Regions from separate parts of the Bariatricus sp. HCP28S3_A4 genome, predicted to be linked through region 2. Evidence: riboswitches for the same ligand, from Rfam matches in the RefSeq annotation. Region 2 holds a riboswitch; the other holds the start of a gene.

The links. Region 2 has a riboswitch for cyclic di-GMP ahead of ACTNBF_RS00935 (VTC domain-containing protein). Riboswitches for the same ligand answer to the same signal wherever they lie in the genome.
Region 1: another riboswitch for cyclic di-GMP. It lies ahead of ACTNBF_RS15795 (hypothetical protein); the one in region 2 lies ahead of ACTNBF_RS00935 (VTC domain-containing protein).

Annotation. Positions count from the first base shown of each region.
Region 1 covers NZ_JBQHSE010000053.1:2,931-6,869, reverse strand. Annotated here, with positions in the region: gene ACTNBF_RS15795 (hypothetical protein) at 1-1,270, opposite strand, end outside; cyclic di-GMP riboswitch class I at 1,345-1,418, opposite strand; gene ACTNBF_RS15790 (helix-turn-helix domain-containing protein) at 1,575-1,835, opposite strand; gene ACTNBF_RS15785 (flavodoxin) at 2,068-2,550, opposite strand; gene ACTNBF_RS15780 (hypothetical protein) at 2,563-3,069, opposite strand; gene ACTNBF_RS15775 (hypothetical protein) at 3,161-3,939, opposite strand, start outside.
Region 2 covers NZ_JBQHSE010000001.1:197,245-201,183, forward strand. Annotated here, with positions in the region: gene ACTNBF_RS00925 (M20/M25/M40 family metallo-hydrolase) at 1-960, opposite strand, end outside; gene ACTNBF_RS00930 (DMT family transporter) at 977-1,864, opposite strand; partial or broken gene ACTNBF_RS00935 (VTC domain-containing protein) at 1,995-2,404, opposite strand; cyclic di-GMP riboswitch class I at 2,499-2,585, opposite strand; gene ACTNBF_RS00940 (Crp/Fnr family transcriptional regulator) at 2,780-3,436, shown strand; gene ACTNBF_RS00945 (YitT family protein) at 3,495-3,939, shown strand, end outside.

The sequences.
Region 1 (3,939 bases), on a different contig from region 2:
AGAAACAGATTTTGGGATTACCATCCAGCATGGATAAAGAAGCAGAAGCATACTTGTGAATACCGGTATAATTCTCATCCTTATCAATTTCATCTAAAAGAGAAGTCATAACCTGAGCGTAGAGACTACTGTATGTATGATAATAAGAAATCATCCATGGCTCATCCAGTTTATTATCGCAGAGATACCCTCTGAACAATTTGACCGCCTGCTTCAGGTGAGCCAATCTTACACTGTGATTTTTCTCTTCAGAAATTTTCTTCCACAGTTCTTCCACCAGAGCCGTATCCACCTCAACACGGTACTCTGGATTAAACCAGTATCCTTGTTCATTGCTGGAAATGATATTCGGACAGAGGAACTGGAACTTGCTGCGCATCTGATACAGAGCACTGCGAAGTGGATTGGTATCGGATGTATCTTTTATCTTCGGCCAGATATTCTCAATCAATGTTGAGCCTGGAACCGGTTTCCCTTTCAGTGCTAGGAACGAAATTACTTTCCATGCGTTATCAGAAGCATATACTCTCATATCCAGCTTTTTGCTTCCGACGCAAACTTCCGGCATACCAAGGAGATTAATACGAATGGTATGTTCGTCTGCAGAGTCATCCTGATTTGTTTCCAACTCTGCCATACTCTGTTGCAGCTCCTGCAGATAAAAAGTCGTCATGCTTACAAACGCAAGCATCTGTGCCATATCCGGATATGTCTTATATCTTGTAGGATTCTTCACAACAAAGAACCCCGTTGGCTTCTCACCAAATGGAGTGCCAATCAAACTTTGGACATCTAATCTTTGATAATGCTGGAACTCATCCGGAAACATCTTTTTGATGACAGATGCATCCGGCACGACTAATGGTTTTCCATCATAAAATGCCTTGATCCAACGACCAAAACCTTCAAATGCTTCAACCTCTTTTGTATAGCGAGATTCCATTCTTCCGGTAAGGCGGTTATAGCAAGTCATCGGAGCCCATGCCTCGGTTTCAACATCAGCAATCAAAATGCCTGCCCATTCTGCTTCATAGAAGTCACATGCCGTCTTGATAGCCTCCATGATAATTTCCTCATTGCTCTCAGACGTATGTAGTCTTTGTTCCAATCCCGTAAGTGTCATCCTGAAATCATGGTCATGTTTCTGCTCATCCGTAATCAATGCAGAATTTGCAGCGCTCTCCATAATCTTAGTCGTCTCAATCGACGGTGCTTCTACCCGTTCGATTGTCTGTCCTTCTTTTTTCCTAAATAATTTCTCGAAGAACATAAGAACACCTCCTCAATGTATAACAGAAAAGCCCAGACATTGGTTGCCTGGGCAGGTACTACGCTTAACCGCGTTAGTGCAACTGGCTGCCATTTCAGGCCCTGTAGTTTTGCGACGCCGGGTTTCCCCGGTTGTGCCAAAGTATTATTTTGTATAAAAGAAAACCGCAAGGGTTCCCAGCATCGAAACTGATAGCCTTGCGGTCAATAATTTCATATAATATTAGTAAGGCCATCAGGATGTAATCTATCAAGCCAGAATCAGTATCAGAGCATTGCAGGATACAATTAAATCTCTTCGCTAATCACAAATTAGAAGCTGGTAACGAATAGTTTAGAAGGTCACCCGCCGAAATTCCAAGTGCATCTGCTATCTTGAAAAGTGTGTCAACGGAAAAAGCTCGTGAATTGTTAGCAGCTTCTATGGCGCTTAGTGTTGATCTTGCAATATCCGCTTTCTCAGCGAATTTCTCTTGAGACAGACCTTGGCGTTTTCTAAGTGCCGCGATGATGAGTCCCAAATCAACAAAACGATCATGGTTGGAATAGTCCGTTGATTTTTTCATAGGGCATGACCTCCTTTCTACTAGATTTTTCGTTTTTCTATGCTTTAATTATACCTTCAACGCTCTCCAAACTCAGCATCTTAAAAAGGTCTATTGACCTATTAATAGATCATTTTCATTTCCATGGTGATCAATGCATCGTAAATGAACGAGTTGCCTTAAAAACAGGCAAAAAGAAGCTCTGACAACACTCATTCGAGTATTGCCAGAGCTTCATAGTTTTAATCACTTATTACAGACCCAGACTATCAACCCAAGATTTCAATGCGTCCATATCCTGCTTTCCATTAAGCATTCTTCCTTCCATCAGATGTGCAGTACCACGAACACTATCCTCTAACGCTTCCAGTGTTCTTCCGAAATCACTTCCACCGGAAGTAGCAAAAAGTACAATGGTCTTTCCACTGAAATCATATGATTCCAAGAAAGAATTGATAATGTGCGGTGCCACATACCACCAAATTGGAAAACCAACAAAAATTACGTCTGCATCTGCCACAGGTGCACTATGGTCGGTCATCTCCGGTCTTGAAGTTTTATCCTGCATCTCAACAGAGCTACGGGATTTCTTATCCATCCAGTTCAGATCCGCAGTGGTGTACGGCACCTGCGGTTTTATCTCATACAGATCGGCATTTGCCGCTTCTGCTAATGTCTTAGCAACATTTCCAGTAACTCCACTGGCTGAAAAATAAGCAACGAGTTTTCTGCTCATTTGCGCATCCTCCTATTCTATTTCGTCATAAGGATCCGTATCCATCTGCTCCCAAGTAACACCGTATGGGGCTCCGCCGGAGGTATATCCGGCAATAATGAAAAATGTATCATCCTGCTCCAGAACCAGCGCCTGTGATTCTCGTAACTTCTTTTTCTTTCTTCGTGCCTCATTTTTCGCTTTTAGAATTGCAGCCTTCTCTTCCGGTGTTTTCTTTGGTTTATGAAGAGATTCCACTGTAATTCCTCTGCTTATATCTGAAAGAATCCGTTCCTCATATTTGGCACTATGCTTCTGACATAACTTTTCAAAATCTTCAAAAGTTGCCATCGGTGCCAGTGCCAGAACAGTCTGGAACATCTTACGGTGAATGGCAGCTGCTTCTTCCGCTTCTGGCATTCTTTCGTACTTAAGATAGAAGGTAAGATATTCACGATATGCCTTATCGGCAATCCTTGTCTTTTGTTTCATGGAAAGGTCCTTATACTTGCGGTCTTTTCGCTGTACCTTCGATGCCATCCATGCACCTCACTTTTTGAATTCTTCTGTTTCTGATTCATCCACGGAATACTTGCTGAAATCATCATTCATGCGCACCGTTCCTTATCAACTAACGGGTCATGATAATCCTTCTCATCTCACTTGCAATTGAGTGTGCCCATTCAGCTTCTTGTGCGAATTCCATAAATCCCCAAACAATATCTAATATGAGCATAAGATCATTTGTTACTACCGGATCGTTAACAGGCACCCGTGAGCGCACTTCTTTTGCAAATTCCAGCAAGATCTCAGTTCCATCTGGTTTTTCAAAATCGCAATCTCTGAGCCGAGAAAAAATAGCTTCATCATCGTATAAATAATCCAGCACTTTGTCCCTTAGAGTTTTCTCCTCCACACCAAAACGCAGGTACTCTGGATGCTCTATTAAGCAAGCAAAACCTCCGTCTTTGCCAAATCTCTGACACAGATTTTCAAACAATTGCCAAGTCGCCATAACCTCTCCTGTATAATCGTTAAACAGGAAATCAGCGTTATCACTAATAAATTGATTACGAACATCGTCTGACACCCCGAAAATATCTAATTCTCCAACGATGTTCCTTGCTTCCTTTTCAGATTTTACAATCGAACCATTTTTAACAACCTTTCTCATCGCACTATTTATCTGATCATCATTAAACCCAAGTTCTATAAAGAAAGTAAGATAATCATTTCCTTTTTCGCAAGTAAGAGCAAGATTATCCGCCTTGCATTTTTCTTCACCTGCATATTGTCTATAAAAATCATGGCGAGCTTTTATTTCATCGAGAGTATGATTTCCCACAAGAGTACATACCCAATAGTTATCCAAACTGTCGATTTCACATACCCTCTGCATATAATGTATTT
Region 2 (3,939 bases):
CGTCAGCCTTTCCTGCCTGGCCGCATCCACACCTTTGCCACACGGGCGAAGTCCGATCACCTCATATTCTATATCCAGCCCTTTATCTTTCTCTTCCCATATCGTCTTCTCAAAATGCTGTTCCATCATCTGCAAATGTTCACTGGTATCGGAACGGAATTCATACAGTATCTCCGCATTCTGGGCAATCACATTCACCCCGGTTCCCCCGGAGATCAATCCCACATTATAGGTTGTCTTCCCGCCTTCCGGCACTTGAACGCGATAGAGCTTCTCGATGATTCCGGCCATTTTCTCGATTGCGTTATCTTTTCCGAAATCTCCGAAAGAATGTCCGCCTTCTGTGGCTATCCGGATTCGGTACCGTTTTGAGCCGACCGCGCGGTTTACAATTTTGTCAAGTTCACTGTCAAATGTACAGAAATTCCGGATTCGTTCTCCGTAACCCCGGCAGATTGCTTTAACTCCTTTCAGATTTCCAAGTCCCTCTTCTCCAGAATTGCATACCAGCAGCATGCCCGCCGCTCCGTTCTTCTTCTGTTGCTCTCCTAATCCTTTCTGTTCCTTTTCCCATTCACCGTTTCTGATCTTACCTGCAATATATTTTGCCGCCATCAAAAGACAAACCACACAGGCTGTATCATCTCCGATTCCCGGACAATAGATTTTCCCGTCACATTCTGTTAACGGAAGCGCTTCCGTATCAGGAAACACCACATCCAGGTGTGCCATATACACATCGATTTCTTCCGCTTGATGGATATCGACCGGGTATATCACATTGAACGCTTCATCCATATACACCCCTTGTGCCCCCTGCCTTTCCAGCCAGTCACGGCAGAACTTTGCACGCTTCTCCTCCTGATTCGACGGTGCCGGAATCTGCGCCAGTTCTTTCAGAAGTTCAAGTGCTTCTTCTTCATGATCCTGAATAAACTCCCTCATCTCTTCACTCAACATATTTTCTCCTCCTTCGCTAACCTGCATTTCCCATACGTTCCGATATGATCACCCCAGTCATTGTGAGCACCGTTCCTGCTGCTGACATCCATGTGATCTTCTCATGCAGGACAACAATCGATGTAATGATCGTGATGACCGGAATCAGATAAATATAAACACTGGTCTTAATCGCTCCCAGAATTTCCACTGCCCGGTTCCATGTCACAAAGCAGACTGCACATGCGCCCACACTCAGATATAATAAATTCAGCAGATTTCCGGGAGTTCCAAATTGCACCGCCTTGACATCAAATCCGAAAACAAATGCCAGCGGAAGCATCATCAGGATGCCGTAAAAGAACATCCTTCTGGTGGCAGGGATCACCGGATACCCGAAGTCTCCCGCCTTTCTGGCCAGAATCGCATAAAGTCCCCACATCATCGCAGCCACCACACTCAGCATGTCCCCTGCAAAATTAAGCCGGACAGCATCCTGTCCACTGAAACTAATCATCGCAATTCCTACGATTGCGAAAATAAATCCGACAAAAAAGCTTTTCTTCAATTTCTCATCTTTCAAAAACAGGTGCGCACTGATGCCGATAAAAAATGGTGAGATTGAAGTGATGACTCCCACATTTGACGCCTGCGTATAGAGAAGCGCTACATTTTCAAACAGATAATACAGACAGATTCCCGTAAGTCCGGCACCTGCAAAATACAGCTCATGCTTTCTATCCGTCACTTCCATTTTCCGTGGACTCATGATCCACAAAATGATATATCCGATCACAAATCTTAAAAGCAGCAATTCGATCGGTGAAAAATCTTCAAGCAGTATCTTGCTTGAGATAAAAGTCGTTCCCCAGATAACGACTGAAATTGCTGCCATGATATGTCCGGTAAATTGTTTCTTTTCCATGAACTTCTCTCTTTCATTATCACAATTCTAAAATGATTCCGAAAAACATTTTTCTGATTTCCGCCCCATTTCTATCTAGTATAATACATTTTCTTCCGCATGACCACCAATAAAATGGGCGATCTGGAAATTACTCCAGATCAGCCATGTATTTCTGATAATATTCCATTGTAAATTCTTTCGGAAAGACTCTGGAATAATAATAACCCTGTATCATTCTCATGGCATCTTCTCTTGTCATTCTGAGTGACCGTTTCAGCTGACTGCTTCCCTGCTTCTGCTTCATCTCCAGCATTGCATAATTGCTGTCCGGATCGTAACACCGCAGCCGAATCTTCCTTCTACATTCCACCCCGCCTGCTTTTCAAAATAATCGTCGTCATAGACTGTGTCAAAATATAGAGAACGAATCATATAACCATTTGTTCCATTGTGTTCATCCTGTATAAGCACTTGTTCCAACTGGTGGCTCTTTTTAATGAATTCTTCAACATTAATAAGAAATTTCTTCTCTTCACGAAATACTCGATTCAATTGCATCCTCCTGTTCAGCCTGTCCTGAAACGCAACTCACCACCTGTAGTAGTGGGAGTCTTGTCTTCTTTCAAAACAAAAAGCCGGCTGCAACTCATTTCGTTGCAGCCAGCCTATCATACATCATTTCTTGCTTAGACGCTTAGCTTTCCGTCCCTGCCTTTCAGCAGGTTTGGCAATCAATTGATGCGATTATTATACACCATATTTTTCAATTACGTCAACATTCATCATCTTTTTTCACATGTTTCTTCCACACACTTTTCACGCGTTCTTTGTCACCATCCAAATATCTTTTATTTTCCCGGACACTTCTTATCAGCCATCTGTTATAATAAATACATATTATTCTATTATATTGATACCGGAAAGGAAACGCTTATGATTAAAATACCCGAGAAATACTTTGATATCTTTTGTACGATCGGCTCACAGAAGACCTATCAAAAAGGCGAATTTATCTATCTTCAAAATGATTCCGCCGACTATTTATACCTGATTCTATCAGGCAGAGTCCGCGTATATACCCTTTCTTCTTCCGGGCGTGAAACGACTCTGGAGATTCTGGAAAAAGGCCGTATATTCGGCGAATCCTCTTTTCTGAGTGATCATGTTCGCCCAACCAGTGTTGCCGCAGTTACCGAGGTACGCCTTGCCACTTGTCTGGTCTCCGACCTGATCCCACTGCTGCGCGAAACGCCCGAATTGATGGTTCTCTTTTTCCAGCATTTAAGCGAGACGTGTAATCATCTTTCAAGACAGATATACCGCCTCACCAACTACGACAGCCGAAAACGCATTGCAAGTTTTCTGTTGGAAGAGACGGCTTCCCCCAACCGGGACAAAGGAATTCTGGACAATGTCCTTCCTTATACACACGCCGAAATCGCAGAAACTCTGGGTCTGAACCGGGTAACCGTATCAAGGGTTCTTTCCGCTTTTGCCGATCAGGGCCTTCTGAAAAGCCACTATGGTAAAATTATGATCACCGATCGGAACGGTTTATATCAAATCCTCAAAAACGGAGCTTATTTGTAGCATACGCTACAGTTTTCCGGACACATTACTTTTATAATAGTGCCCGGAGGTAAAAAATATGAAAAATAAATTTATTTCTTATATTATGATCATTTTCGGCGGGACCCTGACCGCTGCCGCATTTGGCCTTTTCGTCCTTCCACAGGGCTTTGTGGCAGGCGGTGTGACCGGTCTTTCCGTCATACTGTCTGGTTTTATGAACCTGCCTTTATCCTGGATCGTACTCGCCATCAACCTGATTCTTTTTGCACTGGGATGGATCTTTGCCGGAAAAGAGTTCATTTTCAAGACTCTGATCATGACCTTTCTGTTCCCGACTCTTCTTGAACTATTCGGCAGAATCACAATATTCGACGCGCTGTCCGCCGACCCTTTCCTGAGCAGTCTGCTCGCAGGCTGTCTCTTAGGTATCGGCTCCGGTCTGATTCTCCGTGCAAATGGTTCCAGCGGCGGTTTTGATATTTTAGGAGTCGTCCTCAACAAAACATTCCAGATTCCGGTAT